Regions from separate parts of the Faecalicoccus sp. LCP19S3_E2 genome, predicted to be linked through region 2. Evidence: a T-box and tRNA genes for the amino acid it is inferred to sense, from the RefSeq annotation. Region 2 holds a T-box; the other holds one or more tRNA genes.
The links. The T-box of region 2 lies ahead of serS (serine--tRNA ligase). A T-box ahead of a tRNA ligase gene usually reads a tRNA of that ligase, here a tRNA-Ser.
Positions count from the first base shown of each region.

Region 1 (8,203 bases), on a different contig from region 2:
AGCTTTGCTAATAAGTTTTTCATAAACTCTCCTCCTGTTTAACAATTTGATCTTCTTTATGATTAAAGGAATGTAATCCCTTATAAAGAACTATGCCTGCAACCGCATAAAGTCCGGCGGCAATAAAATAAGCTTTCTGATAGCCAGATTGTTCTAAAAATAAATAACCACCCGTAAAGTAACCACTTAAAATACTAACGATTCCCGCCATGAAATTCACCAGCGAAGTATAAATAGGACGAATCGATTTAGGAATGACATCCATAGACAAGGAACTATCGACCGGACTGGATAAGTTGGCAAGACCGGCTCGAATAAATAAAGCACCACCTACAACAGGGACTACAAAATCCCCCAGATAATTTCCACATCCGATCAAGATCATAAACGGTATAGAAGCCATCACTGTAAAAAAGATCGTACCTACTTTACCAAATCTCTTCACACACTTAGGTGTAAAAAACATAAACAACACAATGGCAATATACGAAATCGAAACAATTAAAGAAGATGTAGCTTTATCAATATGCAGGTTTCGATTCAAATACACGGTATAATACGATGTAAACAATCCCATCGCAAAAGAAATCAAAGCCCAATATAATAAATAAGCTCTGGAATAACGATTTAATAAAACCTCTGAAATCCCTCTTATTTTTTGCTTCCATGAAATCTTCTCTTGGAATTCATGTGTCATAAAGTCTTCTTTCTTTTCTTTGATGAACAATACAGGAATTAATGAAATCAAAGAAATGCAGCCAAATAGAAATAATACGATTTCATTCCCCATCATATAATTCGCATACATGGCATTGGATAACTGCGTAATATATCGCGTTGCTTCCTGCGCTGCAGAATATGTAATGCCAGAAACCATCGAAAAAGCTTTGACCACAAAAGCTCCCCCTAAATAAGTGGCAATAAAATAACCAATGTATCCCATATAGTACGTTCTTGTGTACCAATTTATTTTTTTTAGGCCCAGATGTTCAGTATAACAGGCAATAAAAGGACTTAGCATAATAAAATGAAGTTGTACACCTGTTAAAGCCAGTAATGTCGCAGCGTAGAGCACCCAGTCATATTGTAGAAAGATAGCCCCAAAAAACGCAAACGATGTTCCTAGCGAACAAAACAGCAGCAGTTTTTTATAGCCTATTTTAGGTACAGCCAATAACAACAAGGCACTGATAAATGTCGCATATCCGTAAAAAGCCCAAAAAGATGTCGCAATTGAGACTTGTACTTCCTGTAAATAATTCACATAAGTATCATATAAAACACCACTTGCCAGATTATTGATGACATAACTTATAATGAAGCAAAGAATATTTCTCTTTTCCCTTATTGTCTCCATTACACCCTCCTAAAAACAGCTTTCATTATACGTTTATACCAGTAATATATCAAATATTTTTTTCATTTTTGTTTCATGAATTTTCATAATGATTTTTCATCGAAAAAATCCTAATTAAGAAGTAATAAGTTGGGCAAATCTATTTTCAATAATAAGGAAAAATCCATCTTAATTTGAATCTAGAAATCATACTTTTCACACAGATTCCCGATTGAACACTCAGAAAACAAAAAAAGCCTTTATCGAATGTGATAAAGACTCATTTTCATAAGTGGTGGTCTCAGTCGGAATCGAACCAACGACACAAGGATTTTCAGTCCTTTGCTCTACCAACTGAGCTATGAGACCATTTGGTTGCGGGGGAAGGATTTGAACCAACGACCTCCGGGTTATGAGCCCGACGAGCTACCAGACTGCTCTACCCCGCGATGTGAAATATTAACTTGAATGGCGGAGAAGCTGGGATTCGAACCCAGGCGCCGCGCTAACGACCTACCGGTTTTCAAGACCGGACCCTTCAGCCACTTGGGTACTTCTCCAATCGTATTAAAATTGGTGGACCCTGTAGGACTCGAACCTACGACCCGCCGGTTATGAGCCGGATGCTCTGACCAACTGAGCTAAGGGTCCATTAAACTCGTTGGTGGCTGGAGTGAGACTCGAACTCACGACCTTCCGGGTATGAACCGGATGCTCTAGCCAACTAAGCTACCCAGCCAAAAATTTAGAAAGTGGTCGGGACGACAGGATTTGAACCTGCGACCCCTTGATCCCAAATCAAGTGCACTACCAAGCTGTGCTACGTCCCGAAAACAAAATAAATGGCGCGCCCAGCAGGAGTCGAACCCACAACCTTTTGATCCGTAGTCAAACGCTCTATCCAATTGAGCTATGGGCGCACATACACAATCAGTGCTCAATTAATATAGCACAGCCTTTCCCCTTTTGCAATGCCTTTTTTTAAATTTTACACGGATTGTCGTATCTATCTGTCAAAAAAAGATGCCTTCGATGATTTCACAGAACCATTTTCATAACCCATTATTCCTCCTCTATCACTTTTATATTTTCAAAGATAGGATCTTTTATATTTTGTATAGTCGCCTGTTGCCCATCTATACAAAAAGTATAAGTTCCATCTTGATGATGAATCAAATATCCCTGCTCCTGCATTTCTTGCTCGCTCCATGTTCCTTCGGTTCCAGGAGCATTTTCATGATAAGGCTCAAAAATGACAAGATTTGTGAAAACAGGAAGCATAAACACAAACAGTAAAATACCTTTATTTGTCTTTTTCTTCTGTTTGGATTCTAAAAGATATTGAACACGATACGATAAAACATTTCTATTTTCCGCTAAGAAAAAGCTCGATGAAAATCGCAATCTCTTCTGTAACACATTTTTAGTTATCTTCTCGTTCATTTCCACTAAAGTGGAAACATAGTCCAACATTTTCTCCTGTGTCATAGAACGTGTTACTTTTTCATCTACACGCATCTCCAATACGATCTGAACTTGATTTTTCAGCCAGTACACCGGTAAAAACCACCAATATACGATCGTTAAAAGATTCATCAGCTGTTTGATCCATATATCATGATTTAGAATGTGCTGCTGCTCATGCGATAAAATGTGTTCTATTTCCTTTTGTGAATAAGAAACATTTGGTAACAGGATCACTTTTTGCCATCCTAAAACCATAGGAACTTCGATTAAATCCGTCTTCCAAACCGGATAATCGTTTTTTGGATTCACCTTCATGAAATCAGAAATATGAAACACTTCACTTTTCTTTTGAATGATCTTTTGTAGATCAAACATCCTTTTTAACATATATAAAGAATGAAGAGCGGTAGCTATCATCCCCACAAACCAGAGAATCATGATCACTTCGCCAAACCGATGGCCGAATACCACAGTGTTTAAAAGAGCCTGTAAAGGATTCATCAAAGCACTAAACGCAATCGTTATAGTAAAAGGAAATTCCACCGGTAAAAAAAGACGGCCCCATATGATCATCGCCAACAATATCAAAAGATCCGTCCGAAATAGAAGATGTGTCTTCTTTTTCTGTATCAAAACATAAAAAAGCAGAATCATCCCCAATGCCATTAATAAAGTAATAAAAATCGAAGAAGCAGATATATGCATAAAATTATAACCCCCCCCCCGTTATAAATTTATTATATCCTAATTCTTTCAAAAAGAACATTAAGATTTCATGAGGACATAAAACAGGCTTTCTATTGATTCTTAAATCGAACAAAAAAATTAAGAAAATTTTATAAAATTCAGCGATTGTATTGTGCTATAATACAGCTACGAAAGGGGATTTATCATTAAGGGGTTTTACATTCATGAAGGGGAAACAAATCATAGTCCGGGGTTCTATCCTCCTGTCATTGGCGGCTGTTATTTTTGGCTTGTTTATCAGTGCATGTTCCCATGCGGATATCTTGCCGGTTCGTTCGAACATTGTTTATCAAAAAGGGGAAATTGTAAATCTGAAAGTAGAGAATTTTTTAGACTCCAGCGTATCTTCCGAAGTCTTAAAAAAGGCGATTTTATACTCACCTTTATTAGATCGTGAAAAATATACATTGGATGAAAACTGTAACGTTGTTTCTAAAGGAAAAGACTATTTAGAATGTGGTACGTATCAAGTTTCCATTGCGTATAAAGATGAAATCAAAACTCTGCAGTTTAAGGTCGTAAAAGCATAAAACGACAAGACGTCAAGTCCTGTCGTTTTTTTATCGTCGTAAGCGAAATGTTTTCGGAGCTTTCGCATAAACCAGTTTATACGCAATTAAAATATAGAGTATGCAGAAAAGTGACATGATTGTTCCAAAGACATAGGTGCTCATATGGATATAGATAAACGCAAAGCACACAATGTAGGTCAATGACATGACGATACCATAGGTTGCGCTCTTGGTTTCGGTAAATTCATTATATGGCTGCAAAAGATAATAACTTGTCAAATAATGAATGGAAAAGAAAATGCTCGTTGATACAATACAAATAAATACGATGGGATAAACCCAAATACTTTCATCGGCCTGACTGATTGCCAAAAGGATCGGCAGGCCAATGGCTAATACCAAGGCCGGCATTAAATTGATCACAATCAAAGAGCGTAATCGCAAGCGAAACAAAGATAAGATCACATCCGACCTGCGATAAAAGGAATATGTCAACATACTGTGATCACAATTGCGAAACATCGCCTGCACGACAGATTTAGAGGAGTTAAACGAATACAGGATGAACACAAAATAGGGAAGATAGTTCAACACAAAGCCTTGTACCACTTCTCTTGCCTCTGCCAAGAAAACTTCCAATATCCCGGTGAATACTACAATACCCACACAAATTAACGTCATGCGCTTGCTGGAACGCCATAAAATCCTTTTATGCCGCTTGATGAATAAATCATTAAAATACGCATAACCCGTTTTCTGACTGGTGATCTTTTGATCCTGGCTGATCATATCCCAGGAGTTTTTGTTCTGCACTTCCTTCATGCTGGCCTTGATCTGAACCGGCCCTTTTTGTAGTAAAAGGCGATACATTTCTTTATATCTTTGAAATTTCAAAACATAAGGACAGACACCAATACCGACAACGATCACCATGGTCATCAAAACAAGATATGCGATCTCCGGCAAAAAGAAACCGGCAAAGAGTGCACCATAAGCTAAAACCCAACAAGTCAGAATCAAAGTCCAAATCAGTTTAACCGGACTATTCTCATTGCGAAGGATCTTTTTAGTTTCAAAGCGATATAAAGACCAGGCGGCGCTGATTGTTTTAGCCGCGATGATGTAAAAAGGAACAATCAGACAATAGTACCATGGAATCGGATACCACAGGCAGACAACCAACAAAGAAGCACCCATGCCCATCAGAATCTTGATCATCGAATACGTGTAATCGGTCAAAGTATAGGCTTTGGCATCCATCCGTAAGGAAATCATCGCATAGTATTTATCCTTTGTCGGATCAAACATCGTATTGTTTGAAATGGCTCCGGCAATGCTTAAAAAGAACAAAATATGGATGATCGCTAAACTCGGCTGTTTTGATGCCATCAAGACAACCGGGCAATAGATACAGATGGCAACATACAATCCTTTGTTGATAAAGATCGATACGATTTCCCACAATAATGCCAATACTGTGAAGACCATCTTTAAGCCGGTCTTTCCATAAAGACTGACCGATAATATGCGTTTTAATCCCGGAACCTGACGAATCGCATATAAGATAGAGTTGATTCGATACGTCATTCGCAGACGAAAAGAGATCCAAAATACCTTACGCATGATCTTCCTCTTGCAGGATACGCAAAATATCCGCTTTCAATTCAGCTTCGCTTTCTTTTTCCGGCATTTCTTCCAACTTTCCATGACTCAACAAAACGATCTCATCGCACAGATCAAAGGCCAGTTCCATAATATGTGTCGATAAAATTAAGATTCGATCCTTTTTCAAATCACGAAGGATGTTTTTCATCTCTTCCGCCACAACGACATCTAAAGAGGTCAAAGGCTCATCCAACAATAAAACCTTGGGAGAAGCAATGATATTGATCAACATCTGCATCTTATTTTTCATACCGTGTGAAAAATCCTTCAACAGACGATCTCGATCTTCTTTATCCAAATTCACAAGATCAAAATACGCATCCAGATCCATTTTATTGGGAATAGATGCCGCATTGATCTCCACAAAAAATTTTAAGAATTCCCGGGCGGTCAAAAATTCCGGCACCTGTGGTGTCGATAAGACATAGCCGATATCTTCCATTCCCAAAGGCTGTTCTGCATCTGTATCCCGCAGGAAAAATCTTCCCGCATCCACAGAAATATCCTGATTTAAGCAGTTAAACAGCGTCGTCTTTCCGGCCCCGTTTCTTCCTAATAAGCCATAAATCTTACCGGGTTGGAAAGTAAACGTGATGTCTTTAAGAACTTCTTTTTCTTCAAAGCTCTTTTTTAAATGTTCAATTCGTAATTCCATAGTTTTCCTCACTTATGCAAATATATTAACATAGCGAAACTATCTTTAACATGCCCCCATTTCAAAAAAATAACTAGCTTTCGCTAGTCATTCAAACGTAATAAGTTATGTTCTTCGATACCGACATGAACCGTAGCTCCCGGTTCAAACAGGGCAAAACTTCTAAAAAGAACTTCTGATGTAAACACTACATCCTTACACTGTAAGGTATAGCGTAGAACATTTCCTCGTGAAATGAAGTCTACGACCTTGGCATCAAATGTCAAATAAGCCGGATCTTCGATTGGCTCTTTTGACAACATAAATGTTTCCGGTCGAATCGCATAGTAGTTGCCCGGATAGCGCTTTTCCGGAAAGAAAGCCGTCAGTTCCACCGGTGTCAAAATATTATAATGTCCGATGAATTCAGCCGCAAACTTCGATACCGGATGTGTATAAAGCTGTACCGGTTTGCCACTTTGTTCGATGATTCCCTGATTCATCAAATGAATCTTATCCGACATGATCATAGCCTCATCCTGGTCGTGTGTGACAAAGATCGTTGTGATTTTTAACTCCTTTTGTACACGTTTGATCTTTTCCTGCAGTTCACGTCTTAGCTTGGCATCAATAGCACTCAACGGTTCATCCAACAATAAAACCTTCGGTTCCATGACAATAGCACGGGCAATGGCCACACGCTGCTGCTGACCACCGGATAATTGGCTGGGATAACTTTTTTCCTTACCTGTTAAATCCACCATCTCAATGGCTGCTTTGACTTTTTTGTCGATCTCATTTTTATCCATCTTGGCAATTTTTAGACCAAAGGCAATATTGTCCTCTACATTCATATTCTGAAATAATGAATACTGTTGAAAGACCATACCGATCCCACGCTTTTGTACCGGTGTATTCGTGATATCTTCACCATCCAGAATAATCTGACCGGAGCTGATATCTTCTAAACCTGCCAAAGAACGAAGCAGGGTGGATTTACCACAACCACTTGGTCCTAGTAGAGTGACAAGCTCTCCCTTTTCGACATCCAGATTGATATTTTTTAACACCTGATTCACGCCATCATAGCTTTTACAGATGCCTCGAAACTCAATATAAGCCATTATGCTTTCCTCCCTTTCGTTGATTTGATTGCTTTATTTTGAATCATCAATGTGAGTGTAGAAATCAACAACGTTGTGATAAATAAGATCACAATGATCGCACTCGATGTCTGACCTGATTTGGACATCGTCTGATACAGATAGATACCTGCGGTTCTAAAGGCACTGCCGGCAATCATGTTGACAACAACGAAATCCGCAAAGATCATCGTAAATGCCAACATCATTGTGGAAATAATGCCTCGCTTCATCTGTGGGATCACGATCGTAAAAAAGGCATGCAGTTTGGAGCAGCCCAAAACCTGTGCCGCTTCGATCACACAACGTACATTCAAAGCACCGATCATATTTTTCAAGCCACGGAATACATATGGCAAAATAATGATACAGTAAGCACCCACCAATAAGAAAATACGGTTCGAAAGAAAGCCCGGTTTACCCGAATACAATGAAATGATACCGGCCGCTAAGATGACCCCCTGAATCGCATACGGGATATTACAAAGGATTTCAATATATTTTTCCAGCTTTGGTACATACAAAGTGATCACATACAAAACCAATAAGATCGCAATCGTACAGATCACAACCGGCACGATAGAAATCACAATGGATCTAAGCAGGGAATTGATAAAGGCGCCATCGGAAAAAATGCCTGCATAAAAGCTCAGGGTAAATCCGGTCGGCAATATATCCATCCATTCAGTAAAGACCGAAT
Region 1 is NZ_JBQKEP010000010.1:14,238-22,440, reverse strand. It holds gene ACTQX6_RS09340 (MFS transporter) at 1-23, opposite strand, end outside; gene ACTQX6_RS09335 (MFS transporter) at 20-1,357, opposite strand; tRNA gene ACTQX6_RS09330 (tRNA-Phe) at 1,630-1,705, opposite strand; tRNA gene ACTQX6_RS09325 (tRNA-Met) at 1,709-1,785, opposite strand; tRNA gene ACTQX6_RS09320 (tRNA-Ser) at 1,806-1,896, opposite strand; tRNA gene ACTQX6_RS09315 (tRNA-Ile) at 1,911-1,987, opposite strand; tRNA gene ACTQX6_RS09310 (tRNA-Met) at 1,999-2,075, opposite strand; tRNA gene ACTQX6_RS09305 (tRNA-Pro) at 2,090-2,166, opposite strand; tRNA gene ACTQX6_RS09300 (tRNA-Arg) at 2,180-2,256, opposite strand; gene ACTQX6_RS09295 (M56 family metallopeptidase) at 2,399-3,508, opposite strand; gene ACTQX6_RS09290 (hypothetical protein) at 3,715-4,080, shown strand; gene ACTQX6_RS09285 (hypothetical protein) at 4,111-5,685, opposite strand; gene ACTQX6_RS09280 (ABC transporter ATP-binding protein) at 5,678-6,382, opposite strand; gene ACTQX6_RS09275 (ABC transporter ATP-binding protein) at 6,466-7,485, opposite strand; gene ACTQX6_RS09270 (ABC transporter permease) at 7,485-8,203, opposite strand, start outside.
Region 1: it encodes a tRNA-Ser, which carries the amino acid that the T-box ahead of serS (serine--tRNA ligase) is inferred to sense. The anticodon was not compared.

Region 2 (8,203 bases):
TGCTTCTTGAAGCTTCTGAACAACAAATTCTATATCTCTTTTGTATAGTGCATAAAATAAATCACCTAATTCATCTAAAGTTACAACACCATAAATCTGACGAACATCATTGACTGTAATCTTGGAAGTGCAAAATGCGACACATTGATCTAATATAGATAACGCATCACGCATCCCTCCATCGCTTAATTGTGCAATTAAACGAATGGCTTCTTGATCAATTTGTATATTCTCCTGTTCACAAACGATTGTTATTCGCTTTGTCAGATCTTCCATGCATACTTTATTAAAATCAAATCGTTGACAACGAGAAATGATAGTTGGAATTACTTTATTAGGCTCTGTTGTTGCCAAAATAAAGACTACATGGGCTGGAGGTTCTTCAATGGTTTTTAAAAGGGCATTAAAAGCACCTGTTGTCATCATATGAACCTCATCAATGATATATACTTTATATTTTCCCTGCATTGGAGCATATTTTACACGTTCGATCAAGTTACGAACTTCATCTACACCATTATTAGATGCAGCATCGATTTCTATGATATCCGGATGATTTCCATTTTGAACCATCTGACAATTCACACATTTTTCACATGGCTTATGATGTTCACTTTCACAATTCAACATCTTCGCAAAGATTTTGGCAACCGTTGTTTTTCCGGTTCCACGAGGTCCGCAAAATAAATAAGCATGTCCTATACGATTCTGATCAATTGCATTTTTTAATGTTTGGATGATATGTCTTTGTCCAACAACATCCTCAAATCTCTGGGGTCTATATTTTCTATATAATGCCTGATACATAAATTCAGACCTCACTTTCTAACCTCTTCATTATAGCATAAAGGCTCAAGCCTTCTTTCGTTTCTGTTTAAAAAACTCCTTTAAAAGACTTGAGCACTCTTCCTCTAATATTCCACTTGTATAACTTGGATAATGATTAAATCCTTTTGTTTCAAATAAGTTGGTACAAGAACCAACACAACCTCCCTTTGGATCGTAGGCGCCATAGACAACACGTTCGATACGAGATTGTATAATAGCACCAGCGCACATCGGACAAGGCTCTAACGTTACATATAACGTACATCCTTCCAACCGCCATGTATTTAATTTCTTACATGCTTTCTGAATAGCCAAAATTTCTGCATGAGCAATGGATTGTTGATTCATCTCTCTTTTATTGTAAGCACGAGCAATGATTTTATCGTCTTTAACAATAACACATCCAATAGGAACTTCATCTTTTGCCGCAGCCATTTTAGCTTGTTTAATTGCTTGTTTCATCCATTTTTCATCATTTAACATATTCGCAGCTTCCTATAAAAAAACTACTACACATGATGGAGCAAACTTAAGGCTGCTTCGTTCCCGACCTGACCTGATTCATTTGACATCATTGTAGTAGCTTTCTTATTATATCATATGAATTTACATTTTCAACAAGTTTATCCTTTTAATCCTCTAGATTGACGATCCATATCTTCAATCACAATATCATAAATTTCTCCTAAGCTGGCACAGTATTCCAATACTTTCCAGGGATCATTGGTATGAAAATGTATTTTGATCAATTCATCATCACCTACTGCCAATAAACAATCTCCTTTAAAATTCTCTATAAAATAATCATGAATCTTATTTTCATCGAGATTTTTACCTTCAATCAATAATTGTGTATCATATTTAAACTCTATCATGATGATTTCCTTTCTTTTTTCATATATCATACTATAAAAAAAGATAATCATAAATTCATATGAATTCACAATTATCTTTTACAGGTTATCCTATTTTCTTTTTACCACCCATATATGGCTGTAATGCTTCTGGAATCAATACACTTCCATCTTCCTGCAGGTTGTTTTCCAGGAATGCGATCAACATACGCGGTGGAGCCACACAAGTATTGTTTAAAGTATGGGCAAAATATTTATTTCCTTTTTCATCTTTTACACGAATGCGAAGACGTCTTGCCTGTGCGTCTGTCAAATTAGAACAGCTACCAACTTCAAAGTATTTTTTCTGTCTAGGAGACCAGGCCTCTACATCCACGGATTTACATTTTAAATCCGCCAAATCACCGGAGCAACATTCCAGTGTTCTTACCGGTACATCTAATGAACGGAAGAATTCTACTGTATTCATGTAAAGTTTTTTAAACCATTCCATACTTTCTTCCGGCTTACATACAACGATCATTTCCTGTTTTTCAAATTGATGAATTCGATAGACACCACGTTCCTCGATACCATGCGCTCCTTTTTCCTTTCTGAAGCATGGAGAGAAAGACGTATAAGTATAAGGAAGATCTTTTTCATCTAAGATCGTATCAATAAATTTACCAATCATAGAATGTTCGCTGGTTCCAATCAAATACAGATCTTCGCCTTCAATTTTATACATCATGCCTTCCATTTCCGCAAAGCTCATAACACCATCAACAACGGCAGAACGAATCATATACGGTGGAATACAATAAGTAAATCCTTTATTGATCATAAAATCACGTGCATAGGAAAGTATGGCAGAGTGTAAACGAGCCACATCACCCATTAAATAATAGAATCCATTTCCGGCAACTTTACGAGCACTGTCCAAATCAATTCCATTTAAACGTTCCATGATTTCTGTATGATATGGAATTTCAAAATCTGGTACAACGGGTTCTCCAAATTTTTCTAATTCCACATTTTCTGAATCATCTTTTCCAATAGGAACACTTTCATCGATCATATTAGGAATCATCATCATTTTCTGTTTGACAGATTCTCTTAATTTATCTTCCTTTTCTTCCAAGGCTTCCAATTCCTGAGCAATCGAAGCTACTTTCTGTTTTACTTCTTCTGCTTCCTCTTTTTTACCTTGTCCCATCAAAGCTCCAATTTGTTTGGAAATTGTTTTTCTCTGCCCTCGCAGATCATCTGCATGCTGCTGAGTCTGACGAAGCTCTTTATCTTCCTGTAAAACTTCATTGACCAAAGGAATCTTTGCATCCTGGAATTTTTTCTTCATATTCTCTTTGACCAAATCCGGATTTTCTCGGACAAATTTAATATCTAACATTTCTATATCCTCCTTTTGTCCATTAAAAAAGAGACATGTACCACAAAGGGACGATGTCTCGCGTTGCCACCCTTCTTATCTTAAAAAAATAAGATCTCTTGACATGATAACGGTATGTACCGAAAACAGATACTTTTTTCCCTGTTTCACTCAAAGGGGCTTTTCCATTTATCTTCTCGATATTTTCACCAGCCATATCGTCTCTATAAAAAAGAATAAATGTACTTTTCCTTTTCATTGTTTTCAGTATATTTTATATCATTCTTTCAATAAGAGTGCAAGTTTGAATCGAATAGAATTTTATAGAATGCGAATAATCATATGATATTCCTATTCTTTGATCTGCTTAGGTTTTTTAAAGATTCCAAAGACTACAATTAAAATCGCAATCGGACACATGATGGATAAAATAGGTAACGACATATTTAAAATAAAATCTAAACCTAAACTTGAAATAATAAAACTGAAAATCACAAAAAGTAATAACCATTTTTTATAGGAAATCTTTGGAACAAGTTCCTGAAAATATTGGGCACAACAAGATAATAATCCGGTACAAACATTAAAGCAGGCAATAAAGAAAATCATGCCTACTAAGATTTGTGCAAATGATCCAAAGCTATTTTCTATAGAATAGACTAAAACCTGTGCACCATTTGTCACTTGATCAAACATACCGGAGCTATGCATTCCTATATAACCGGTAGCACAATAAACAATTGCCAATAACATTCCGGTAATCAGTCCTGCCTTCATAATTTCAATCGCAACTCTTTTTGGTTTTTTAATTCCTAAATCTTGAATATTGATGGCGATAATAATTCCAAAATTTAATGCCGCCAAAATATCCATGGTTTGATAGCCATCCACGATTCCGGATAATACCGGTGATGATGCATATCTTGTATAAGGATCCCCAATATGAACAGGAAGCAAAAAAACAGCACCTAAAAATACAATCAATATTAAGATCAATAAGATGGGTGTCATAAATTTTCCTAATAAATTTTTTAATTTATTTGGCTTTAACGCCACAAGTCCTGCCAATGTGAAAAAGAGAAGGGAATATACAATTTGAAATAACATGCGATTGTCTTCCTGAATCAAAGGTGTCAATGCCATTTCAAATGAAGTCGAAGCGGTTCTGGGAATCGCAACACAGGGTCCGATCAATAAATAAACTAGTGTCACAAACAAAAGTGTGAAATAAGGATGAATCTGATCTGTTAGATTTTTTAATCCCTGATGCCTGGCAACGACAATAACGGTAACGCTGGGAACGACAACTGCCATTAATAAAAATCCAAGGATTGAAAGTAAAAACGAAGAACCGGATTGTGCTCCTAATAAGGGAGGAAAGATCAAATTTCCAGCTCCAAAAAACATTGAAAACAGAGTAAATCCTATCAATATACTATTTTTGATATTTAACTTTTCCATACGATCTCCTTAAAAAAGACCCTTATTGTGATAAACAATAAGGATCTCCAGATTTATTCTTCCTGTGTTTCTTCATCCTCGTCATGATCAACTAAAGTAACCTTGGTCACTTTAGAACCTTCTGTCAGATGAATCAATTTAATCCCCTGCGTATTACGTCCATAAACACCGACACTGGCCAGTGAGATACGAATCATGATACCGGAGCTGGATACGATCATCGCATCTTCATCCCCATTGACAGCTTTTACACTGACTAAATTTCCTGTTTTCTCGGTAATATTTATCGTACGTACACCTTTTTTACCACGGGAGGTCAAACGATATTCTTCAAAATCACTGCGTTTACCATATCCATTTTCAGAAACTGATAATACGGTATTTCCTTCATTGGATAAACAAACACCTACAACGTAGCTGCCATCACAATTAAATCCAAGTACACCGGCTGCGTTTCTTCCCATCATACGAATTTGATCTTCTTTGAAACGTACAGCTTTTCCATTGGATCCGGCAATCATTACTTCATCATCACCGGTCGTTGCCTTGACAAACGCAAGCTCATCTTCTTCTTTTAAGCTGATTGCGATCTTTCCATTACGATTAATGTTGTCAAATTCATTTAATGCGGTTCGTTTGGCAATTCCGTTTTTGGTCACAAACAACAATGTTTTGATATGATCGTGTTCTTTAGGAATTGGAAGTAGCACTTTTACCTTTTCATCCTTTTCCAATATCAGAAGGTTTATGATTGGAAGCCCCTTAGCTGTTCTGGATGCGGTAGGAATATTAAATCCTTTCATACGATAAACGCGCCCTTTATTCGTAAACAACAACAGCCAGTCATGTGTTGACATGGAAATCAAAGTATCAATGGAATCTTCTTCATTTAACGTCAATGACTTAATACCACGTCCACCACGATTTTGTGTATGATAAGTATCAACCGGTTGGCGTTTGATATAGCCTGATTCTGTCAACATGATGATGCTGTCTTCTACTGGAATCAGATCTTCATCTTCCATATCAAATGAAGCATCACTGATTTCCGTTTTACGATCATCACCATATTTTTCATTGATTTCTGTCAAATCTTCTCGAATAATCTGTAATACACGATCATGATTAGCCAGAATATCTTCCAAATCTGCAATTGTCATTAAGATTTCCTGATATTCTTTTTCAATCTTATCTCTTTCCAAACCGGATAATCTTCTTAACTGCATGGCTAAGATCGCCTTAGCCTGAATTTCAGATAATCCAAAGGTTTCACATAGATCCTGAATCAATCCGGCTTCATCTTTTTTACTGGAACGAATCAAATGAATGACCTGATCAATATGATCCATCGCAATACGCAAACCTTCTAAAATATGCGCCCTGTCTTTTGCCTTCTTTAAATCAAATTTTGTTTTTCGAACGATAACTTCTACCTGATGATTTAAATAATCATTCAAAATCTCTTTTAAAGAGAGTTGTTTTGGTCTTCCGTTCTCCAAAGCCAGCATATTGATTCCAAAGCTTGTCTGCAACGGAGTCAAACGGAAGAGTTGATTTAAGATGACTTCTTCCTGCACATCTTTCTTTAATTCCAATACAATACGAATACCTTCACGGTTACTTTCATCATTCAGATAAGTAACACCTTGAATTTCTTTATCACGAATCAGATCTGCCATCTTTTTGATCAGATTCAATTTGTTGACCTGATATGGTATTTCATAGAATATAATTCGTTTCTTTCCATTATCCAATTCTTCAATACGATATTTGGAGCGAATCATGATTGATCCACGACCCGTTTCATAGGCCTGACGAATTCCTTTTCGTCCTAAGATCATACCGCCGGTTGGAAAATCTGGGCCCTTGATAACTTCCATCAATTCCGGTATGCTGACATCCGGATCATCCATGATTCTAAAAATAGCCTGAATCGTTTCTCCTAAATTGTGTGGTGGAATATTAGTCGCCATACCAACGGCAATACCAACAGAACCATTGATCAAAAGGTTAGGAATACGGCTTGGTAAAACAACCGGTTCACTTTCTTCACCATCATAGTTTGGTACGAAATCTACGGTATCTTTATTGATATCACGCATCATCTCCATAGAGATTTTTGACATACGCGCTTCCGTATATCGCATGGCCGCTGCTCCATCTCCATCCAGAGAGCCAAAGTTACCATGCCCATCGACCAAAGGATAACGATAAGAGAAATCCTGGGCCATACGAACCATGGCATCATAAACTGCTGTATCCCCATGAGGGTGATACTTACCAATAACTTCACCAACGATACGAGCACTTTTTTTATGAGCTACACCACTGGTGATTCCCAACATATTCATCGCATGTAAAATACGACGATGAACCGGTTTCATACCGTCACGAACATCAGGCAAAGCACGTTGCACAATAACGGACATAGAGTAATCCAGGAAGGATTCACGCATCTCCTTGGATATTTCTACATCTTCTATGTAATCATATTGTTTATTGTCTTCCATAGAAACCTCCTAGTAATCCAAATTTGCGTAAACCGCATTTTCCTGTATAAATTCGCGACGAGGATCGACATCTTCTCCCATCAACATAGAAAATACACTATCGGCCTCAACCGCATCATCGATTGTAACACGCTTTAAGATACGATGAGCCGGATCCATTGTTGTTTCCCACAACTGTTCGGCATCCATCTCTCCCAAACCTTTATAACGCTGTACTTTGTAGCCATCTTTAAATTCTTCACGGAGCTTATCCATCTCCTGTTCCTTATAGGCATAGGCAATTTTCTTTCCTTTTTGTACCTTATATAAAGGTGGCTGGGCAATATAAACATATCCGTTTTCAATGACCGGACGCATAAAGCGATATAAGAACGTCAACATCAACGTACAAATATGACTTCCATCGACATCAGCATCGGTCATGATAACGATCTTATGATAACGAAGATTATCTAAGTTGACTTCATCCTGAATACCGCAGCCAAAAGCTGTGATCATGCTGCGAATCTCCTGATTTTCAAAGATTCTATGTTGACGCGCCTTTTCTACGTTTAATATCTTTCCTCGAAGTGGCAAGATAGCCTGTGTTTTGGCATCACGCCCCTGTTTGGCACTTCCACCGGCAGAATCACCCTCGACAATAAAAATTTCACATTCACTGGCATCTTTGGAAGAGCAGTCTGTCAATTTTCCCGGCAGTGAACTAATACCATCCAATGCACTTTTTCTTCGTGTCAATTCACGCGCTTTTTTGGCAGCCAAACGTGCTTTAGAGGCAACGATAGCCTTTTCAACAATAGCCTTGGCATCATTTGGATTCTCTAAAAAGAAACGCTTGATCTGTTCACCGGCAATACTTGATACGATCTTACGGACTTCGCTGTTTCCCAGCTTTGTCTTTGTCTGTCCTTCATACTGCGGATCCGGATGCTTGATGGAAATGATTGCCACCAAACCTTCTTTGACATCATCCTGTGACAAGGTTTCTTCCTTTTTCAATAAGTTATTTTCTTTGGCATAATTATTGATCACACGTGTCAATGCCATACGGAATCCATCTTCATGGAAACCACCTTCATGCGTATGAATATTGTTACAGAACGAATAAATATTACTTTGATAGCCATCATTATACTGCAGGGCCACTTCAGCCAAAATCTGATCCTGTATACCATCGACATAGA
Region 2 is NZ_JBQKEP010000007.1:27,003-35,205, reverse strand. It holds gene dnaX (DNA polymerase III subunit gamma/tau) at 1-807, opposite strand, end outside; gene tadA (tRNA adenosine(34) deaminase TadA) at 853-1,311, opposite strand; RNA gene ffs (signal recognition particle sRNA small type) at 1,322-1,419, opposite strand; gene ACTQX6_RS07765 (kinase to dihydroxyacetone kinase) at 1,452-1,703, opposite strand; gene serS (serine--tRNA ligase) at 1,789-3,069, opposite strand; T-box leader at 3,113-3,316, opposite strand; gene brnQ (branched-chain amino acid transport system II carrier protein) at 3,400-4,509, opposite strand; gene gyrA (DNA gyrase subunit A) at 4,563-7,019, opposite strand; gene gyrB (DNA topoisomerase (ATP-hydrolyzing) subunit B) at 7,029-8,203, opposite strand, start outside.